Regions from separate parts of the Comamonas guangdongensis genome, predicted to be linked through region 1. Evidence: predicted binding sites of a transcription regulator. Region 1 holds the regulator's gene; each other region holds the start of a gene.
The links. Region 1 encodes LexA, which represses DNA repair genes until DNA is damaged. Its sites were predicted from a motif close to ACTGTATNNNNATACAGT; they were not measured.
Positions count from the first base shown of each region.

Region 2: AB6724_RS15410 (VRR-NUC domain-containing protein) is a predicted target of LexA. The motif match lies at 2,866-2,883, and genes of this name have one in related genera.
Region 3: AB6724_RS01260 (DNA topoisomerase IV subunit B) is a predicted target of LexA. The motif match lies at 1,001-1,018, and genes of this name have one in related genera.
Region 4: imuA (translesion DNA synthesis-associated protein ImuA) is a predicted target of LexA. The motif match lies at 3,854-3,871, and genes of this name have one in related genera.

Region 1 is NZ_JBFYGN010000012.1:30,369-35,621, reverse strand. It holds gene adk (adenylate kinase) at 1-530, shown strand, start outside; gene AB6724_RS12050 (asparaginase) at 621-1,637, opposite strand; gene lexA (transcriptional repressor LexA) at 1,739-2,413, shown strand; gene AB6724_RS12040 (hypothetical protein) at 2,576-2,950, shown strand; gene AB6724_RS12035 (linear amide C-N hydrolase) at 3,535-4,608, shown strand; gene AB6724_RS12030 (GGDEF domain-containing protein) at 5,021-5,253, shown strand, end outside.
Region 2 is NZ_JBFYGN010000018.1:82,634-87,886, reverse strand. It holds gene AB6724_RS15425 (type 1 glutamine amidotransferase) at 1-134, opposite strand, end outside; gene AB6724_RS15420 (potassium transporter Kup) at 352-2,262, shown strand; gene AB6724_RS15415 (carboxymuconolactone decarboxylase family protein) at 2,327-2,656, opposite strand; gene AB6724_RS15410 (VRR-NUC domain-containing protein) at 2,903-4,597, shown strand; gene AB6724_RS21845 (ATP-dependent DNA helicase) at 4,630-5,253, shown strand, end outside.
Region 3 is NZ_JBFYGN010000001.1:271,725-276,977, reverse strand. It holds gene AB6724_RS01260 (DNA topoisomerase IV subunit B) at 1-967, opposite strand, end outside; gene AB6724_RS01255 (MFS transporter) at 1,206-2,405, shown strand; gene AB6724_RS01250 (hypothetical protein) at 2,411-2,542, shown strand; gene AB6724_RS01245 (SDR family oxidoreductase) at 2,585-3,397, shown strand; gene AB6724_RS01240 (class I SAM-dependent methyltransferase) at 3,442-4,020, shown strand; gene dapA (4-hydroxy-tetrahydrodipicolinate synthase) at 4,314-5,210, shown strand.
Region 4 is NZ_JBFYGN010000034.1:13,316-18,568, reverse strand. It holds gene dnaE (DNA polymerase III subunit alpha) at 1-1,640, opposite strand, end outside; gene AB6724_RS20145 (Y-family DNA polymerase) at 1,647-3,029, opposite strand; gene imuA (translesion DNA synthesis-associated protein ImuA) at 3,032-3,838, opposite strand; gene AB6724_RS20135 (HD-GYP domain-containing protein) at 3,972-5,253, opposite strand, start outside.

The DNA.
Region 1 (5,253 bases):
CCCCCCTGGGTCTGCAGGCCAAGGCCGTGATGGATGCCGGCCAGCTGGTCAGCGATGATCTGATCATCAATCTGGTCAAGGAGCGCATTGCCCAGCCCGACTGCACCAAGGGCTTTCTGTTCGACGGCTTCCCCCGCACCATCCCCCAGGCCGATGCCATGAAGGCCGCCGGCGTGAAGCTGGACTATGTGCTGGAAATCGACGTGCCGTTTGAAGCCATCGTCGAGCGCATGAGCGGCCGCCGCAGCCACCCCGCATCGGGCCGCACCTACCACGTCAAGTTCAACCCGCCCCAGGTCGAAGGCAAGGACGACGTGACCGGCGAGCCCCTGGTGCAGCGCGAAGACGACAAGGAAGAAACCGTCAAGAAGCGCCTGGACGTTTACAGCAACCAGACCCGTCCCCTGGTGGACTATTACAGCAACTGGGCCAAGGCCGATGCCGCTGCCGCCCCCAAGTACCGCGCCATCAGCGGTACGGGCACGGTGGAAGAGATCACCGCGCGCGCCCTGGCCGCTCTGGCCGAGTAAGCCGGCCTTGCCCACCTCCGCAAAAAAGCACCTTCTCAGGTGCTTTTTTGTTTTCCGGCCCCCACAGGGCAAGCGCCATCCGCGTCCATCTCAGGAGCCTGAAGCCAGGGCCAGCATCAAGGCCACGCGGGCCTTGCTGGGCGGCAGCAGCACGCAGTCCAGACCTGTCTCGTCGCCGGCCTTGAGCAGTTGTGCCGGAATTTCATCGTGTTCCGATCCAGCGGGTAGCCCCCCCTGGCCCACGGCCTGCCCTTCCAGGCAGCGCGTGCCAAGCCACACGACCACGCCCTGGCTTCTGGCCCGCAGCAGGGCCTGCAGCAGATCCCGATGGATAGTGGCGTTGCCGGTGCCCGCCACCACCAGCCCCTGCACCCCGGCACCTACCAGCGCCTGTACCGCCCGCTCGCCCTGCAAGGCGCCCGACTGCACAATCTCCACCCAGGGCAGAGCCTCGCAAGCCAACAGCTTCTGCAGACGCTGCTCGCCCCAGGGCGCGCGCGCGGCCACCCCGGCAATCCAGCGCACCCTGGACTCTTCCACATAGGCGCAAGGCCCGCCTTCATAGGAATGCAGCGCATTCAAGCGATAGGGATGGACCTTGAGCACCCGGCGCGCCGAATGCACCTCGCCCGCCGCCACCACCCACACGCCCGCCCCCCCATCCGCGGCCACGGCCACGGCATCGCGCAGGTTTTGCGGACCATCGGCCTGCAGCGAGGTCGCGGGGCGCATGGCACAGGTCAGCACCACGGGCTTGGCCGGCTGCAGCAGCGCCTGCAGCAGCCAGGCGGTTTCCTCCAGCGTGTCCGTGCCATGGGTGATGATCACGGCCTGTGTGTCCGCATCGTCCAGCGCCGCCTTCACGGCCTGCAACAGGCTGCGCCACACGCTCCAGTCCATGTCCTTGCTGTCGATCTGGGCCAGTTGCACGGCCTCCAGCATGGCTCCGGTTCGGCCCGCAGCCAGCTGGGACAGGTCCGGCACGGCCGCAAGCAGCCCCGCCACACTGATCTGCCCTGCCCGGTAGCCCACACCCTGGGTGCTGGCCTGGGCCTGGCCCGCGATCGTTCCACCCGTCCCCAAAATCACAATCTTTGGTTGTGCCACTTGCTCTCCGCAAAAAACTGGTTAAAAATACAGGTACTGTATAAACCAACAGATCAGAATTCCAGCTTAGGCCCAGCCTACTGAACGACCGGAAGCCAGACATGCTAGACCATCCCAAGCTCACTCCCCGCCAGCAGCAGATTCTGGATCTCATTCAGTCCACCATCGCCCGCACCGGCGCGCCGCCCACACGGGCCGAGATTGCCAGCACCTTCGGCTTCAAATCGGCCAATGCCGCCGAGGAACACCTGCAGGCCCTGGCCCGCAAGGGCGTGATCGACTTGGTCAGCGGCACCTCGCGCGGCATCCGCCTGCGGGCCGATACCGTGCGCAACATCAATGCCGCACGCGGCACCAGCTTTGCGCTGCCGCTGACGGCGCTGGCACCTCTGGTCCTGCCCCTGGTGGGCCGTGTGGCCGCTGGCTCGCCCATTCTGGCCCAGGAACATATAGACCAAAGCTATTCGGTGGAGCCCGGTCTGTTCGCCGCCAAGCCCGACTATCTGCTCAAGGTGCGCGGCATGTCCATGCGCGACGCCGGCATCATGGACGGCGACCTGCTGGCCGTGCAAGCCACCCATGAGGCGCGCAACGGCCAGATCGTGGTCGCCCGCCTGGGCGACGATGTCACCGTCAAGCGCTTCAAGCGCACCCCGCAAGGTATTGAGTTGCTGCCGGAAAACCCCGATTACAAGGTGATCCATGTGGCGCCCGAAGAGCCTTTTGCCATTGAAGGCCTGGCCGTGGGCCTGATCCGCAACAGCATGTTCATGTGATGCCATCCATCGGCGCGGCCTGAACGGTACGCCGAGTCCCGATCCCTCTCCAGTCCAGGTGGTAGGCGCGAAGTCGGTTTGCTTCGCCCTGGGCGGAGCTTTGCCCGATAACTGCAATCCTGCCCTTATCCATGCCGCAAGGCTATCGAGAGGAGTTGCCAAATGGGATTCGCCGCACCTTTGCTGTCTTTGAGCCGCCTGGGGCTGAAAGCCTTCCCCGCAGCCATGCCTGCCAATCGTGCGCATCTGGTCCGCGATGTGCACGAGGATCCGGTCACGGCCTCTCCCGACAATGTCTTCACCATGCGCAAAAGCCGCAAACGCCAGCGCAGCAGCGCCAAGGCGCTGCCGCTCAATGCACAACTGACCCTGCCCTTGCAGACCGAAGCCCTGGATAGGCAAGAGCCGCGCGTGCTGAAAATCGTACAGCGCGAGCCGCGCAAGCAGCCCGAATGCCTGCTGATCTCCGGCCGCATGGCCGATGTCTGCGCGGCGCTCGAGCGCATGGCCCGCAACGAGCACACGCTGCAGGCCTAGTCTTTCCTCAGGCCTGCATCTGCATGGACCGCGGCAGGCGTAGGCATGTTCCATGCCGAGGCCCGGGTCGCAGGCATTCATCATGGCGCTTTGCCTGGCTTGATGCCCGGGCTGCAGCACATGCCGGCTGAATGCCCCGACCGCTCCCGAGCCGGGTGGGCATGCAACTGTCACCCGGCATGCCCGGACATGTGCCGCACCGCATCCCTGCTTTGGCAGCTCAGCCCCGTCCCCATGGCATGGTCCGAGTTAATCACACGGCTTCTGCTGCCGGGGACCTCAAACCCAGCGCTTTTCTGGACCGATATTGCCCGGATATGCCAGCCAATACCGGAAATGATATTGGCTGGCGTTTTTCTCATGTCTCCGCTCATCTGAAATTTGATGTACTTCCCAGCGGCAGGCTCTGATATTCACCAGGAATACAGACGCGGCACTGTATGCTTTACAGTTAACATCGTGGATTAATCCAAGCCTTGACTGGATTCACTCAGGCGCAGGAGAAGAAACTGTAACCGGGTTTTATGCAGCCAAGGCCGCATATAGCGGACAGTGCTTCCGCATTTTTTATTTAGGAGTAATGGATGAAAAAGCGCATGCCACGCATCAGCCAAACGCTGGCGGCCTTGCTGATTGGAGCTTCCGGCCTGGCGGCCGCAGGAAGCGCATGGGCCTGCACCCGGCTGGTTTTTCATGGAGCCAATGGCCAGGTGATCACGGCCCGCTCCATGGATTGGAAAAGCGATATCGTCAGCAACCTCTGGGTATTGCCGCGCGGCATGGAGCGATCCGGCCAGACGGGTGCCAATACCGTTCGCTGGACCTCCAAATACGGTAGCGTTATCACCTCGGGCTACGATATATCGACCACCGATGGCGTCAACGAAGCCGGGCTGAATGCCAATCTGCTGTGGTTGGTCGAATCGCAATATCCCTCGTTCGATGCCGGCAGCAAGCCCGGCCTGACAATTGCCGCCTGGGCGCAATATGTGCTGGATAACTTCGCTACGGTTCAAGAGGCGATAGCGGCCCTGCAAAAGCAGCCATTCACCATAGTCTCCGATAATGTCCCCGGAGAAAACCGGCTCACCACCTTGCACCTGTCCATATCCGACGCCAGCGGCGACAGCGCGATTGTGGAATATATCGGCGGCCGCCAAGTCATCCACCACAGCCGGCAGTATCAGGTCATGACCAACTCACCGGTTTTCGAGCAGCAGCTGGCGCTCAACACATATTGGAAGCAGATCGGCGGCACCACCATGCTGCCCGGCACCAACCGGGCCGCAGACCGCTTTGCACGCGCCTCGTTCTATGTCAATGCAATCCCCAAGGACCCAGACCCCAACAAGGCTCTGGCCAGCGTTTTCAGCGTGATTCGCAATGTATCCGTGCCCTACGGCCTGAACACGCCGGAAGAACCCAATATCTCATCCACACGCTGGCGCACCGTCTTCGACCACCAGCGCAAGCTGTACTTTTTCGAGTCGGCGCTGACACCCAACACCTTCTGGATCGACCTCAAGGCACTGGACTTTGACCGGAGCAGCGGCAAGGTCCTCAAACTCGATCTGGGACAGAACCAGAATCACACTTTTTCCGGAGACGCCACCAAGCAATTCCAGCCATCTGCCCCATTCCAGTTTCTTGGCATCTAATTCCTTTCCGCCCCCTCTCCTCCAGCCCGCCGCCGAGCGAGCTTTGCTTTTTCCGCCAGCTCCTGAAACAGGCTCTTCAGACAATATCCGGGCGCACGGTGGACTGCCAGACCGCGGCGCCTCTTCGCCGGCAGCCCCATGCCTGGTTCAAAAAAGTCATTGCCTGGAGGCTCTGGCTCGCGCAGTGTCAATGCCTGCAATGCTGCAGCTTTGTGCCAATAAACCCCATGTTTTCCTTGGCCTCCACAATCACCGGACAAACCGTCGGCAGTTGCAAGCATTTGAAAATTTATGTGCCCAAGAATCAAAAAAGCAGCGGCATCCGTGAACCTTAGCCAAGGGATGCGCAAGGCTTGAGACGACAGGGGGCTGCTCTATGTGCGTGATCTGTATCGCCAGCATAGGCAATGAGATGTCGGCCGCCGACGACCGCATCTTCCTGCTCGCGCCGTCCCTGGCCATGCTGTTTCTCGCCGGCCTGCTCGGCATCTGCTGGCTCAACCAGCGCCAGCAGCGTTTTCTGCTCTGGCTATGCTCGGCATACGCGCTGACGGCGCTGTACCTGGGCATTCGCAGCCTGCTATCTCCCGAGGACCTCGATCATCACGCCACCGGCATCGGCACGCTCTACCTGCTGGGCTCATG
Region 2 (5,253 bases), on a different contig from region 1:
CGTGCGTCGGCCGGGGCCGAGCCTTGGGCGCAGGGGTCCAGCAGGACATGGGCCATGCCTTGCTGGCGCAGGTGATCGAGCAGAATGCCGGGGCCTTGCGCTGCCTCATGCTGGAGGATGGCGACAGGTTTCATAGGGAGCGGGCCCGGAGTCCGGACCGGTGGTTGAGAGGCCTTCACTTTAGGGCTTCAGCCATCAAGCCCCTGTATGGACCGCCTTGTGTGCTATCAAGATGGCATCAAGAAGGTGGCGGCCGGCGCGCGCAACAGAGCCGGCCGCGGTGGCCCTATGCCATACTGGCGCCAGCGTCCTCCAGCGCAGGCGCGGCTCATCATCACAACAAGCACAACTATGTCGCAGACCAATCAAGCCTCGGAAAGCGATGGCAAAACACATGGCAGCAGCCAGTCGGCACTGACTCTGGCCGCACTTGGGGTGGTTTTTGGCGATATCGGCACCAGTCCGCTCTATGCCTTCAAGGAGGCTTTTGCGGGCGGCCATGGACTGGCGGTCTCGCCGGAGAACGTGCTGGCCGCGCTCTCGGCGCTGTTCTGGGCCGTGATCGTGGTCGTGGCCATCAAATATGTATGGGTGGTGCTCAGCTACGACAACGACGGCGAGGGAGGGGTGCTGGCTCTGACGGCCCTGGCCCACCGCGTGCTCGGCGATCAGTCGCGCCGCTCGCGCTTTGTGGTGGGGGCGGGGGTGTTTGCGGCCGCGCTGTTCTATGGCGACGCCATCATCACCCCGGCGATCTCCGTGCTCTCCGCCGTCGAAGGCCTGAGCATTGCGACACCCGACTTCGAGCATTTCATCGTGCCCATCACCATAGGCATTCTGATCGGCCTGTTTTCCATACAGATGAAGGGTACGGGCAGCGTGGGGCGCTTGTTCGGGCCGATCACCATAGTCTGGTTCGTCTGCCTGGCCTGGGTGGGCGTGCTCAGCATTGTGCAGACTCCCATGGTGCTGCAGGCCATCAACCCCTTGCATGCCTTGCGCTTTGCGGTGCAGCACACGGACAAGGCCTTTTTTCTGCTCTCGGCCGTGTTCCTGGCCATGACCGGTGCCGAAGCCCTGTATGCCGATATGGGGCATTTCGGCAGCCGCGCCGTGCGCCTGGGCTGGTTCGGCCTGGTGTTCCCCAGCCTCATGATCAATTACTTCGGCCAGGGGGCGCTGATACTGCGCGATGCGGCGGCCGCCGAAAATCCGTTCTTCCTGCTGGCCTCGCCCTCGCTGCTGCTGCCCTTTGTGGTGTTGGCCACGGCGGCCACGGTGATCGCTTCGCAGGCCACGATTTCGGGTGCCTATTCGATGACCGTGCAGGCCAGCCGCCTCGGTTATCTGCCGCGCGTGCGTGTGCTGCACACCTCGGACCAGGAACAGGGCCAGATCTATGTGCCCAGCGTGAACTGGCTGATGCTGCTGGCCGTGATCGCGCTGGTCCTGGCCTTCAAGTCCTCGGGAGCGCTGGCCGCGGCCTACGGCATTGCGGTCTCGGGCACCATGCTCATCACCACCATGCTGGTGGGCTTTGTGGTCTATCTGGGCCGGAGTCGCTACCGCCGGCTGATCCTGGCCGCGCTGGTCTGCTTTGCGGTGCTGGAGATCGGCTTCTTTGCCTCCAACCTCACCAAGCTCGAGCAGGGCGGCTGGTTCCCGCTGACCATGGGCGCGCTGATCTTCATCGCGCTGACCACCTGGCGCGACGGTACGCAGCTGGTGGCCGAGCACCGCAGCCGCCTGGACATTCCCATGAGCGAGCTCATGACCTCGCCCATGAGCGGCGTGCCCGTGGTTTCGGGCACGGCCGTCTACCTGACCTCCGATCCCAAGCTTGTGCCCAGCGCGCTGTTCCACAATCTCAAGCACTTCAAGGTCATGCATGAGCAGACGGTGTTTCTGCATGTGGTCAATGAAAACACGCCTTATGTGCCCGATGCCCAGCGGCTGCAGCTGCACCGCCTGTGCAACGGAGTCTGGATGCTGGACATGCATTTCGGCTTTCGCGAGCAGCCCGATATTCCGGCCGCGCTCCAGCTCATCAAGCCCGATGAAGAAGGCGATATGCCCAATCTGGATCCCATGGTCACCAGCTTTTTTGTGGCCCGGGTGCAGGTGGTGGACGGCACGGGCGGCCTGTCCCCATGGCGCTGCGCCATCTATGCCTGGATGACACGCCAGGCGGCCAGCGCTTCCACCTATTACAAGCTGCCCGCCAACCAGGTGGTGGAGCTGGGCACGCAGGTGGTGCTCTAGAGCTCTTGAAAATACCCGCGATAGCAGCGCTGCGGCCGTGCAGGCTGCTATCGTTTTTTATGGCCTAGGTTTCCAGTGCATCGAGGGCGCGCGCCGAGTACACCATGGCCGCACCGGCATTCAGGGCCACGGCCACGCCCAATGCCTCGGCGACTTCTTCGCGGCTGGCTCCGGTCGCCTTGGCCGCCTTGGTGTGCACGGCGATGCAGCCGTCGCAGCGTGTGGTCACGGCCACGGCCAGGGCGATCAGCTCGCGCGTCTTGGCGTCCAGGTGGCCGGTCTTGCTGCCCGCGCTGGCCAAGGCCTTGTAGCCTTCCATGGTGCCGGGGGTGAGCTGGGAAAACTCGCCCAGACGGCCTGCGAGCTCTTTGCGATATTCGGTCCAGTCCAGCATATGCTGCTCCTTGTGAGTGAAGCCTTCATTGTGTTGCGCCGCGGTGCTTTGTTCAATGCGGGGGCTACTCGAAGAAGGCGCTCGCATGGGCGATGTGGGACGCAACTGGGCGATCGGCCGCAGTTTGGCGATCGCACCATGGGCGCTCCCGGGCCGCTGCTCGAGACCGTGCAGCGCCGCAAGTCCCCAGCGGCCTCTGCACTATGACGGCTGTATAAAAATACAGTTTTGATTCCGGCCACCATCTTGACCGCAGCTCGCGCCGGCATAGCGCCGCACCGCTTTTACTATCTGCACAACTTCCAGCGCGCGCTGGACTGGTTGGGCCGGCGCTATGGCGATCTGCTGGACGAGGAGGAGGGGTGCTTTCTCGCGCAGTTTGCCTGCCTGCCCCAGCCCGCGCAGGCGCTGCTGGTGCGCATGGTGATGCGCCGCGGTCCCTGGTTTCGCGCCAGCAAGCTGGTGTATGAGGAGATTCCGCAGATCCGCGAGGCAGCGCTGCCGCTGCTGGCGCTGGGCTGGCTCAGCGACGAGGCGCCCATGGGGCTTGCCGAGCTGTTCGGCCTGCACACCAAGCCCGAGCTGCTGCAGATCCTGGATGGCGCGTCCCTACAGGCTTCCATGCGCAAGGCCGATATGCTGCTGGCGCTGGCCGATGGGGCCGAGCTGCTTCAGCCCTATGCGGCCTGGCACCCGCAGGCGCGCGAGCCCGTCTGGCGCGTGATGGTGGGCGAGCTCTGCGAACGCCTGCGCCTGATGTTCTTTGGCAATCTGCACCAGGACTGGTCGGAGTTTGTGCTGGCCGATCTGGGCATCTTCCGCTACGAGGCCGTGGCTCTGGATGCGGATTCGCGGGCCTTCCAGAGCCGTACCGACCTGGACTTCTACCTGGCCCTGGCGGCCAGCCGCCGCGCGCTGGATGAAGGCGCGGATCCGGCGGCGCTGCTGCAGGAACTTAGCGGCTGCACCAGCCCCAATCCCTGGCTGGAGCAGCGCCGCGCCAAGCTTTTGCTGCGCCTGGGCCAGGCCTGCGAAAAAGCGCAGGACTGGCCGCTGGCCGCCCGGGCCTACGCGGCCAGCCGCTACCCCGGCGCGCGCCATCGGCATATCCGCGTGCTGGAGCGCATGCAGCGGCTCGATCACGCTCTAGCCCTTGCCCGGCAAGCGCAGGCTGCTCCTGAAAGCGAGGAGGAACGGCAGCGCCTGGCTCGCATGCTGCCGCGCCTGCAGCGCAGCCTGGGACTGGGCCGCGTCGCGCGTACTCCGGCGCTGGCTCCCGCAGTGGCCGCGCTGCGCAGCGATCTGGAGCTGGACCCGCCACTCCAGCCCATGGGCGTCGAATACGCGCTGCGTGAGCATTGGCATAGCGCCGACGCGCCCGTGTTCTATGTGGAGAACGCTCTCGTCAATTCGCTGTTCGGCCTGCTGTGCTGGCCGGCCATCTTCGCGCCGCTGCCGGGGGCCTTCTTCCACCCGTTCCAAAGCGGTCCGGCAGATCTGGAGGCCCCCGATTTTGTGCCGCGTCGCCGGCAACTGTTCGACGCCTGCCTGGCCGAACTCGGGGACGGCAGCTACTGCGCCAGCATCCGCCGCAACTTCGAGCAGAAGCAGGGCATCCAGTCGCCTTTTGTCTTCTGGAGCACATTGAGCGAGGAGCTGCTGGAGCTGGCGCTGGACTGCATTCCCGCGGCCCATCTGCAGCTGCTGTTCGGGCGCCTGCTGCTCGATGTGAAGGCCAACCGCACGGGCTTTCCCGATCTGGTGCGCTTCTGGCCCGCGAGGCCGGCGTCGGCCGGGCGCTACGAGCTGGTCGAAGTCAAGGCTCCGGGCGACAAGCTGCAGGACAACCAGATCCGCTGGCTGGCCTATTGCAGCGAGCTGGGCATTCCGGTGCGCGTCTGCCATGTGCAGTGGCGGGCTGCGGGGGGCCAGGCCGCATGAAGGCGCAAGCGCCGGCCGCTGTGCCGGCTGCCATGTCTATGACGGTGGCAGTCAGGGCCTTGTGCGAATTCACGGCCCGCAGCGGCGATCTGGACCTGCGCTTTACGCCCGCGCCCAGCGCTCTCGAAGGCATGGAGGGCCATGCGCTGGTGCAAAAGCGCCGGGGCAAAAGCTATGAGGCCGAGATTGCGCTCAGCGGCTGTTTCGAGGGCCTGCTGGTGCGCGGCCGCGCTGATGGCTATGACCCGGAGAGCCAGCAGCTCGAGGAGATCAAGACCTATCGCGGGCAACTGGACGGCGTGCGTCCCCATCACCGCGCGCTGCACTGGGCCCAGGCCAAGGTCTACGGCCACCTGCTGTGCCGCGAGCGCGGGCTGGCGAGCCTGAGGCTGGCCCTGGTCTATCTCAATATCGGCACCCAGGAGGAGACGGTGCTGGTCGAGGAATATGCGGCCGCCGATCTGCAGGCGTTTTTCGAACTGCAATGCGGCCGCTACCTGGCCTGGGCGCGGCTTGAGGCGGAGCACAGACGGCGGCGCGGCGCGGCGCTCGCGGCACTGCAGTTTCCCATGCCGTCTTTTCGCGCGGGGCAGCGTGAGCTGGCCGTGGCCGTGTACCGCACGGCAAAAGCGAAGGCCGCGGGTCACGAAGGACGG
Region 3 (5,253 bases), on a different contig from region 1:
CGGGCATGAGCTTGACGCCCTTGGGCAGCAGCGAGTGCATGTCGATGAAGGCCTTGACGGCCTGGAACAGGCCGTCGCGCAGACCGCTGTCATGCGTGCCGCCCGCCGTGGTGGGAATCAAGTTCACATAGCTTTCGCGCAGCGGCGCACCATCTTCGGTGAACGCCACGCACCAGGCCGCGCCCTCGCCTTCGGCAAAGCTGTCATTGTTCTTGTCGGCAAAGCCCTCGCCTTCGAACAAGGGGATCACGGGCTCGCCATGCAGGCTTTGCGCCAGATAGTCGCGCAGCCCGCCCTTGAACTGCCAGGTCTGGGTATCGCGCGACTTCTCATTGATCAGCGAGACCGCCACGCCGGGCATGAGCACGGCCTTGCTGCGCAGCAGATGCACCAGCTCGCCCATGGGCAGGGCCGAAGATTCGAAGTACTTGGCATCGGGCCAAGCGCGCACCGTCGTGCCCTGCTTGCGCTCGCCGGCCTGCAGGTCGCGCACCTTGAGCGGCTCCACCACATCGCCGCCCGAGAAGACGATGCTCGCCACCTGGCCGTCGCGATGCACGCTCACCTCCAGGCGCGTGGCCAGCGCATTCGTCACCGAGACGCCCACGCCGTGCAGGCCGCCCGAGAAGCTGTAGGCGCCGCCATTGCCCTTGTCGAACTTGCCGCCCGCGTGCAGACGCGTGAAGACCAGCTCCACTACGGGAGCGTTTTCCTCGGGGTGCATGCCAAAGGGAATGCCGCGCCCATCGTCCTCCACGCTGTAGGAGCCGTCGGCATGCATGGTGAACTTGATCTTCTTGCCGTAACCGGCGAGAGCCTCGTCGGCCGCGTTGTCGATCACCTCCTGCAGTATGTGCAAGGGGTTGTCGGTGCGCGTGTACATGCCGGGACGCTGCTTGACAGGCTCCAGACCCTTGAGAACGCGGATCGAGCCTTCGGAATATTCGTTGGAAGGTTTAGCTGCCATGGGGGCGGATTGTAGTGGTCTCTCCAGATCGAAGCTGGATAAATTCACAGTTGTTTACTCCCAATACTCTCGCACAAACCCCGATCATCTGTCTTGCGCAAGGTCTGAGCTCGCCATCCGGCAGCTCTGCCTGCCGCTTACGCGACGGCTTTCATATACGTAAAACAACGGGTTTCGTTAAAGTTGCGTTCCTACCGGATTCAAGGCAGACATGACAACAAAGAACGCACAAGCCCCCATGTCCATGGCGCAGATTCTTCTGTGCGGTGGCGCCATCGTCACCCTTTCCATGGGCATACGCCATGGCTTCGGCCTGTGGCTGCAACCCATCACGCAAAGCATGGGCTGGACGCGCGAGAGTTTTTCCCTGGCCATCGCCGTGCAAAACCTCTCCTGGGGCGTGCTGGGCATTTTCGTGGGCATGCTGGCCGACCGGCTGGGCGCCTTCAAGGTACTGGTGGGCGGATCGGTTCTGTATGCACTGGGCTTGGCCGGCATGGCCTTGTCGCCCACCAGCACACTATTCGTCCTGACGGCAGGCGTCCTGATCGGCGCGGCCCAGGCCGGCACCACCTATGCCGTGATCTATGGCGTGCTGGGGCGCCAGATTCCAGCGGCCCGGCGCAGCTGGGCCATGGGCGTGACGGCGGCCGCAGGATCCTTCGGCCAGTTCTTCATGGTGCCCGTGGAAGGTGCGCTGATCGCCAACTTCAACTGGTCCAATGCGCTGCTGATCCTGGCTGTGTTCGCGCTGCTGATCGCTGGCCTGGCCTTTGGCCTGCGCGAGCCCGGCTTCGGCGGCGGCGCGGCCATGAAGCGCGAGCAGACCGTGGGACAGGCCTTGAAGGAGGCCTGGACCCATCCCAGCTTTCTGCTGCTCACGGCCGGCTATTTCGTCTGCGGCTTCCAGGTCATGTTCATCGGCGTGCACATGCCCAGCTACCTCAAGGACTTCGGCATGGCACCTCAGGTGGCCAGCTATTCGCTGGCGCTGGTAGGCCTGTTCAACATCTTCGGCACCTATCTGGCGGGCAATCTGGGCCAGAAGATGCCCAAGCGCTATCTGCTGTCCGGCATCTACAGCCTGCGCTCGGCCGCCACCATCGCTTTTCTGCTGGCACCGCTGTCGCCCTGGTCGGTCTATATCTTCTCGGCCGCCATGGGGTTCCTCTGGCTTTCCACCGTGCCGCTGACCAATGCCACCATCGCCCAGGTCTTCGGCGTGCAACACCTGTCCATGCTCGGCGGCTTTGTGTTCTGCAGCCACCAGATCGGCAGCTTCATGGGCGTGTGGCTGGGCGGCTATCTGTATGACCTCAACGGCAGCTACGACATGGTCTGGTACCTGTCGATCGCACTCGGCGTCTTTGCGGCCATCGTCAACCTGCCCGTGCGCGAGACTCCCATCCCGCGCGGCACCGCAGCCCAGCCGGCCTGAACGCCATGCAACTCAAGCTGTGGCAGCGTGCACTGATCTGGAGCGCCGTGCTGGCGGTGTTGCTGACCGTGTTTGCCCTGTATCTGCAACCGGAATTCATGGTCACACTGGCTGACCATGTCTGGGCCTGCTTCTAAGCCTTGCGCCAACCGGCCCGGGCGGCATGGCCGGGAGTTCCCATGCCCCGTATCGTGATCACCGGCGCCTCCGACGGCATAGGCGCCGAGATGGCGCGCCAGCTGGCGCAAACCCATAAAAACCGGCTGCAGCTGACGCTGGCGGCGCGCAACGCGGACCGCCTGCAGGCCGTGGCCGAACAATGCCTGGCACTGGGTGCCCAGGTGCTGGTGCAGCCCACCGATGTCGCCGACGAAGCCCAATGCCGCGCGCTGATCGCCAGCGCCGTTCAGCAGTTCGGCGGGCTCGATGCCTTGATCAACAACGCCGGCATGTCCGCCCACGCGCTGTTCGAAGAGGTCGACGCGCCAGACCTGGGCTGGTATGAGCGGCTGATGCGCATCAACCTCTGGGGCAGTGTCTGGTGCACGCATGCGGCACTGCCCCACCTCAAGGCCAGCCGGGGCTCCATCGTGGCCGTGTCATCGCTGGCCGGCCTGATCGGCGTGCCGGGGCGCACGGCCTACAGCGCCAGCAAATTTGCCATGACCGGCTTCTTCGAGGCCTTGCGCATAGAACTCAGGCCCGCGGGCGTGAGCGTGACCACGGCCTACCCCGGCGTGGTGGACACCCGCATCCGCTACCACGGCTACAACGCCAAGGGCGAGGCCGCAGGCGTCAGCGGCCTCAAGGAGGATGGCGCCATGAGCGTGCAGGAGTGCGCGGGCCTGATACTCGCCGGCATGGAGCGCCGCAAGCGCGAGGTGGTGATGAGCGCCAAGGGCAAGCTGGGCCGCTTCATGAAGCTGCTGGCGCCGGGCCTGGTCGAGGACATGGCACTGGCCGCGCTCAAGGATGATGTGAAGCCGCATTGAGCCGCCGCACCCGGGGGCATTGCGCTGCTATAGTTTTCGGCAAGATGACCTGCCCTATACCCACGGAGGCTGCCGCGCTGCCTCACACCCATGGCGCGCAAGCGCCTTCCGCCTGGATTGCCCGCTTTGCCCATCTGGTCCGCCCCGGCGGCACCGTGCTGGACATCGCCTGCGGTCTGGGCCGCCATATGCGGCTGTTTCATGCGCAGAATTACGTCGTGACCGGCATCGACAAAGCACAGGATGCTATTGAGGCCGTAGCAGATCTGGGCCAGGCGATCCAGGCCGATATCGAGAACCAGGCCTGGCCTCTGGCCGGCCGCAGCTTCGACGGCGTGGTGGTGACCAACTATCTCTGGCGCCCGCTATGGCCTCAGATCCTGGCCTGCGTCCGGCCCGGCGGCGTGCTGCTCTACGAAACCTTTGCCCAGGGGAATGAAGCCTATGGCAAGCCCTCGCGCCCCGACTTTCTGCTCGCACCCGGCGAGCTGCTCGAAGTCTGCAAGGGCTGGACCGTGGTTGCCTACGAGCATGGCCTGCTGCAGCAGCCCGAGCGCGTGGTCCAGCGCATTGCGGCCATCAAGCCCGGCGAAGCGGCTGCGCCCGCCAAGCTGCTGTCCTGATCCCCCGTTCCGAGGTGCTTCGACACCTCGCTCCAGATCTCGCCTTGCCGGCCTGTGCCGCACCGCTTGCCCACAACAAACATAGGTTTGGGAGAGATGACTCACAAGCTGGCGAGCAGCGGCCTCAACAACACAACAATCCGACGCAGACAAACTCACAATTCAAACGAATCGTCATTTATTGACAACATATCGTCAAAAACCTACATTTGCTCGCCATCAAGACCGGCAAACCACGGCCTGCCGGTCAAGCCTGTTTGTAGAATGAAACTTTACCGTTCCTGATTGCGGATATGACATCACCCACCGTTGCTCTCACTGGCAGCATTGTTGCCCTGATTACGCCCATGCTCGAAGACGGTAGCGTCGACTACCCGGCGCTGCGCAAACTCATCGACTGGCATGTGGCCGAGGGCACCAACTGCATCGGTGTGGTCGGCACCACGGGTGAGTCGCCTACCGTCAATGTGGAAGAGCACTGCGAGATCATTCGCGTGGCCGTGGAACAGGCTGCGGGCCGCGTCTCCATCATGGCCGGCTGCGGCGCCAACAGCACGCACGAAGCCATCGAGCTGGCCAAGTACGCGAAGAAGGTCGGCGCGGACAGCCAGCTGCAAGTCGTTCCCTATTACAACAAGCCCACTCAGGAAGGCCAGTACCAGCACTTCAAGGCCATCGCCGAAGCCACCGGCGACCTGCCCGTGATCCTGTACAACGTGCCCGGCCGCTCGGTGGCCGATATGCAGCATGACACCGTGCTGCGCCTGGCCCAGATCCCCGGCATCATCGGCATCAAGGAAGCCACCGGCAATATCGAACGCGCCCAATGGCTGATCCGTGATGTGCCCGCAGGCTTTGGCGTGTACTCGGGCGATGACCCAACCGCTGTGGCCTTGATGCTCTGTGGCGGCCACGGCAATATCAGCGTCACGGCCAACGTGGCCCCGCGCCTGATGAGCGAACTTTGCCGGGCTGCGCTGGCGGGTGATATCAAGCGCGCCATGGAAATCCAGTTCCAGCTCATGCCCCTGCACAAGAGCCTGTTTGTCGAAGCCAATCCCATTCCGGTGAAATGGGCAGCGGCCCGCATGGGCTTGTGCGGCCCCACGCTGCGCCTGCCCATGACGCAGCTGAGCCAGCAATACGAAGCCGTTGTCGAAGCTGCTCTGCGTAAAGTTGGCGTTCTCTGATCGAGTTGCGCTAAGCTAGCGGTTTTTCGCACATAGCTTGAAC
Region 4 (5,253 bases), on a different contig from region 1:
AAGCCGCCCACATGCTGGCTGAGGTGGCGCGGGCAGTCCTTGAGCTGCCAGGCCAGCTCCACCCACAGGCGCAGGCGCAGCGGGGACTCGGCGCAGGCCTTTTCCTCGGCCAGCACCTGGGCCTCCTTGAATTTGCGCTCCACCCAGTCTTCGGGCAAAGCCTCGGGCGCCTCCGCGCCATCGCCCGGCTCGGCCTTCCCGGCCTGGGCCTGGGCATGCTCGCTGAACCAGTACTGTCCCTTGGCCAGGGCATCTATCAGCCCCGCAGGCAGGCCCAGCGCCTTGCCCACATCGCGCAGCGCGCTGCGGCTGCGCCAGCAGCTGACCACGGCCGTGAGCGCGGCCCGGTCGCGCCCGTACTTGCCGTAGATGTACTGAATGACCTCTTCGCGCCGCGCATGCTCGAAGTCCACATCGATATCGGGCGGCTCGCTGCGCTCCTTGCTGATAAAGCGCTCGAACAGCAGATGGTTGCCCTCGGGGTTCACCGCCGTGATGCCCAGGCAGTAACAGACCGCAGAATTGGCCGCCGAGCCGCGCCCCTGGCACAGAATGCCGACGCTGCGCGCATAGCGCACGATGTCGTGCACGGTGAGAAAGTACATCTCGTACTTCTGATCCGCGATCAGCGCCAGCTCAATGCGCAGCTGATCGCGCACTTTCTCGGGAATGCCCTGCGGATAGCGGCCCGCCGCGCCCTCCCAGGTCAGCCAGGCCAGGGTCTGGGTGGCCGTCATGCCGGGCAGCACGCTTTCCTGCGGATAGTGGTAGCGGATCTCGTCGAGGCTGAAGCGGCAGCGCTCGGCCAGGGCCAGCGTCGCCTCCAGCAAGGCCTTGGGATAGAGCGCGGCCAGACGCAGGCGCGAGCGCAGATGCCGCTCGGCATTGGGCTGCAGCGCAAAGCCGCACTCGGCCACCGTGCGGCCCAGGCGGATGGCCGTGACCACATCCTGCAGCGGCTTGCGCGAGCGCGCATGCATATGCACATCGCCGCAGGCCAGTAGCCGCAGGCCCAGCGCGGCGCCCGCCTGCTGCAGGGTCTGCAGCCACAGGCTGTCATCGGGCGCCAGATGCAGCTCCACCCCCAGCCATGCGGATTTCGGCTCCAAACATGCCACAGCCCTTGCCAGGCTTGCGGTGACAGCTTCCAGATCCGAAGCATCCAGCGCGCTGCGCTGCGGCAGCAACAGGCATTCGCAGCCCTCCTGCAGCAGCGACCAGGGGCTGATCTCGTCCACCATATATTCACCCTTGGCCGCGCGGCCGCGCGCGGCCGTGATGAACTCGCAGAGATTGCCCCAGCCCTGCAGATCGCGCACCAGGGCCACGATGCGCAGCGCCCCCCAGGCGAACTCGCTGCCGTGGATCAGATGCAGGCCGCAGTCCCGCGCCGCCTCATGGGCGCGCACGGCACCGGCGACCGAGCACTCATCGGTGAGCGCCAGCGCCGCATAGCCCAGGCTTTTGGCGCGGTGCACCAGCTCGGCGGGCGCCGAGGCGCCGCGCAGAAAACTGAAGTGCGAGAGGCAGTGCAACTCCGCATAGGCCAGCGGCCCCCGGCCCATGCCTTGGGCCATGGGGGTGGCGGGCGTCGCGGCCGGCGGCGGCGCAACGGCGATGGGCGCAAGTGCTTCAACCATGGTCGACTACCCGTAAACACCCTGGGCGAACCAGCTCGCGGGGCTGGGCGCGGCGGCCAGTAGCTGCGAGCGCGAGCGCTCGCGGTAGATCCAGACATGGCCGACTACCTCGTTATAGGCCACGAAATAATCGCGCACGGCCAGCGCTTCGGTCCCGTCCCACCAGCCCGATTCCAGCCGGTAGGGCCCGGCACGCAGCTGCAGCGGCCCATGCCAATGCGGGCGGTTGGCCTGCACGGCCAGCGCCTCGGGCTCCGGCAGCAGCCAGGGCGGCCACAGCGCCTGCCAGGGGTCGGCGCAGCCGTTGACTGGCGTAGCCGGCCGCTTTTTCCGCAGCCAGGCCGCCGCGCTCTGCCAGCATTGCATGGCCTCGGGCCTATGGTCGGCGCAGGGCTCGACCTGGCGCACGGCATCCTCGCCCCAGCGCGCGCCGATGCGCTCCACCCACTCATGCCAGGCCAGGCTGTTGGGGTGGTCCGCCGCCCCGCCCTCGGCAGGCAGACAGCTCAGCGGCATGGCCGCCCAGGGCACGGTCTCCAGCGCCTGCAGCTCCAGCATGTCCACCGGCGCACGCCAGCGCAGCCGGCCCAGATGTTCGCGCAGCAGGCGCTGCAGATGCTCCATGCCCTGGGTGGGCTGGGCGGTGCGTATGCAGAGCTCATCCCAGGCCGGCAGCTCCTGCCCGTCCACCCGGCGCAGGTCATGGTGCCAGCGCAGCTGCAAGGCCAGCACCGCATGGTGACGGGCCTGGAGCCAGAGCTGCAGCGTGCGCAGCAGGGGCTGGGCGGACTGCAGCACCGCCTGCGCACTATGGGCCGGGTAGCCCAGGTCGTGGCGCAGCGCAAACCGCTGAGGCAGCTGCAGCCAGTCCAGCGGCTGGGGCAGCAGGCCGTAGGCCTCGTCCAGCACCCGCAAAGGCTTGCTGCCTATGCGACGCGACAGCCCAGCCCGCGGCAGTGCGCGCACATCGCCCCAGGTCTGGCAGCCCATGCGCTGCAGCACCGCGCTGTGCTCCTGCAGCGCCCTCAGAGTCCATAGCGGCAGCGCATCGGCGGGAATCGGCCCGGACTCTGCCAAGCCCTGGGCTGCGCGCTGCTGCGCCAGCCTGAGCCGGGCCAGCGCCAGCCAGGCCGTGGCGCCCTGCGCCCGGACCGGCTGCTCCGCGGCAACGGTGCAAGCCCGGGCAAAAGCCTGCTCCAGCCGCTTCAGCATGGGCTGCAAACCGCCCCAGAGGCGCTGCACCATGCCGGTCTCCAGCAGCAGCGCGTCCTCGAGCAGGACCACGCGCGGCGAAAACTCCAGCGCCCACCAGCAGGCGCTGGCGGGAGTCGGTTCCTGCTCGGCCAGCAGCGCGGCCGGCCAGGCGATCCAGTGGGTATTGCCGGACATGCTCACACCGCCATGGATTGCGCTGCGGCCAGCCGGCCCTGCATGAGCAGCGCGGCCTCCGCGCTCTGGCCGGCGCGGCGCGCGGCCTGGGCCTGCAGCACGGGAGCCCAGGCCCATTGCGCCAGCGATAGCGGCACCGGCTTTTCCAGGGCCGGCCCGCGGCGTTTGAGAATCTGCAGCTGCAGCTCTTGCTGACCAGCGCCGCTCTGGCCGGCCCTGAGCAGACGCAGGCGCAGGGTCGCGGGCGAGCTCTGCTGCTCGGCGGCCAGCCCCTGCCACAGCCACATGGGCCGGGCCTCGGACGCTGCGGCCAGCTGCAGCCGGCGCAGCGCCGGCACGGGCAGATCCGGCAGCCAGGCCAGCACCGCCAGCACATCGCGGCAATGCAGGGCCTGCTCGCAGGCCCAGGCCAGCTCCTGCGCCGCCAGTCCCTGCGGCCGCTGCACGCAGCACAGACGCCGGGGTTCTATGCCCGCGGCCTGCAGGGCCGGTGCAAACGGCAGATAAGGCGGTGCGACCAGCACCAGTTGCCCCGCGCGCTGGCGCGCCTGCCGGGCCAGTGCCGGCAGCAGCAACGCCCATTCGGCATGGGTGTGCGGCGGCTGCTGCACCTGCACCAGCGCATTGCCCGGCCAGCCGCCGCCGGGCAGCTCGCGATCCAGCGCCGCATATCCCGTGGGCCAGGCCCTGCAATCCCCTCTTTCATGCCAGTCCGAGCCGCGCCAGACCCCCGCCGGCATGGCGGCCGCAGCCCATCCTCCAGGCTCCTGGCGGGAAGGCGGCAAGGTGACGGAAGAGATGGTGGACATGCAAAAATCTCGACAACTGTACAAATATACAGTTATTCAACTTTTACAGCCAGCATGGGCTTATTGACATCCCGGAAACGAAAAACGCCGGCTAGGCCGGCGTTCGATCAAGAGACAGAGAGTCCCAGGCCGCTCAGGGCGTTGGGGCCATCGACCTGCTCGAGGGAATCTGCATGCAGGCCTCGCACCATTGGACCACGGCCGCGTCCACGGGGTTTTCGCGCAGGCTGACGGACGGCCATTGCTGCAGGCATTTGTCAACAATGGATTGCAGCTGCCAGAGCGCCTCTCGGTGCACGAGAGCCAGTTCCTTCAGTCCCTGCACATCGTCCCTGAGACAGCTCAGCAGATCGGTCTGCTGATCGGGGTGCGCGCCCGCCTCGGCCAGCTGTTTTTGCAGCTGGCCCACGCCGCTATCCACAAAGGCTGCGGCCTGATGGTCGGGCATGCTTTGCCACAGCGCGGGAAACCCCTGACTGAGCGTCCCCCACATCTGGAATGCCGCGGACAGGGCATTCACGCTGTGGCCGACCTCGGCCTGCAGCGGCTGCAAAGGCGTGCCCGGCGTGATTTCGTCGTACAGCAGCGGCAGGATGATACGCACCAGATGCGCGGGATAGCGCTGATGGTTCATGCGCAGCATGAGCGACAGACGCTGACCCGGCATTTCCGGGAATTTCTCGAAGAAGGCGGAGATGACCTCGGCCAGCATCAGTATCTGGCCCATGGACGAGATATGCCGGCCCTGCACGCCGCGCGGATAGCCCGAGCCGTCCATGCGCTCATGATGTTCGAGGATCGCCAGCTCCACGGCCTGCGAATAGGTTTCGGCGCTACGCACCATCAGCATGGAGGTCACGGAATGCGCCACCAGTTGCCTGCGCTCCTCACTGGTCAAGCGGTAGCTGGCATCGGTCCAGGCCGGATCCATGTGCAGCATGCCCATGTCGTGCAGCAAGGCAGCCGTGGCCAGCGACACGCAGTCGCGCTCCGTTTTGCCGCTTTGCAGCCCCAGATAGATGGCCACCAGGCTCATCTGCAGGCTGTGGAGGAAGAGCTCGTTGCGCTGCTCACGCATCACCGTGAGCTTGAAGGCGATGCGGGGCTCCAGCACGATGCTCCGGATCGGCGCCAGCAGGCGCTCTTCATCTCCCAGAACGAGCACCAGCCGCTGTATCAGCTCCACCGTCCCGCACTGCGCCTGGGCCGTGGCTTCCAGCTCGGCCACGTCGACCAGGTGGTTCGTGCTCAGATGCCAGTCCACCGGATAGCGCAAGGGATACAGGGCCAGGCGCTCGTACATGCGGCTGTCGATACGGGTCCCCTTGTCCACGAGCTTGATGCCCTTGTGCGTATAGATGGCCTCGTTGGTCATCACCAGGCAGTGATCGGCCATGTCGGTGACGGCCCGCAAA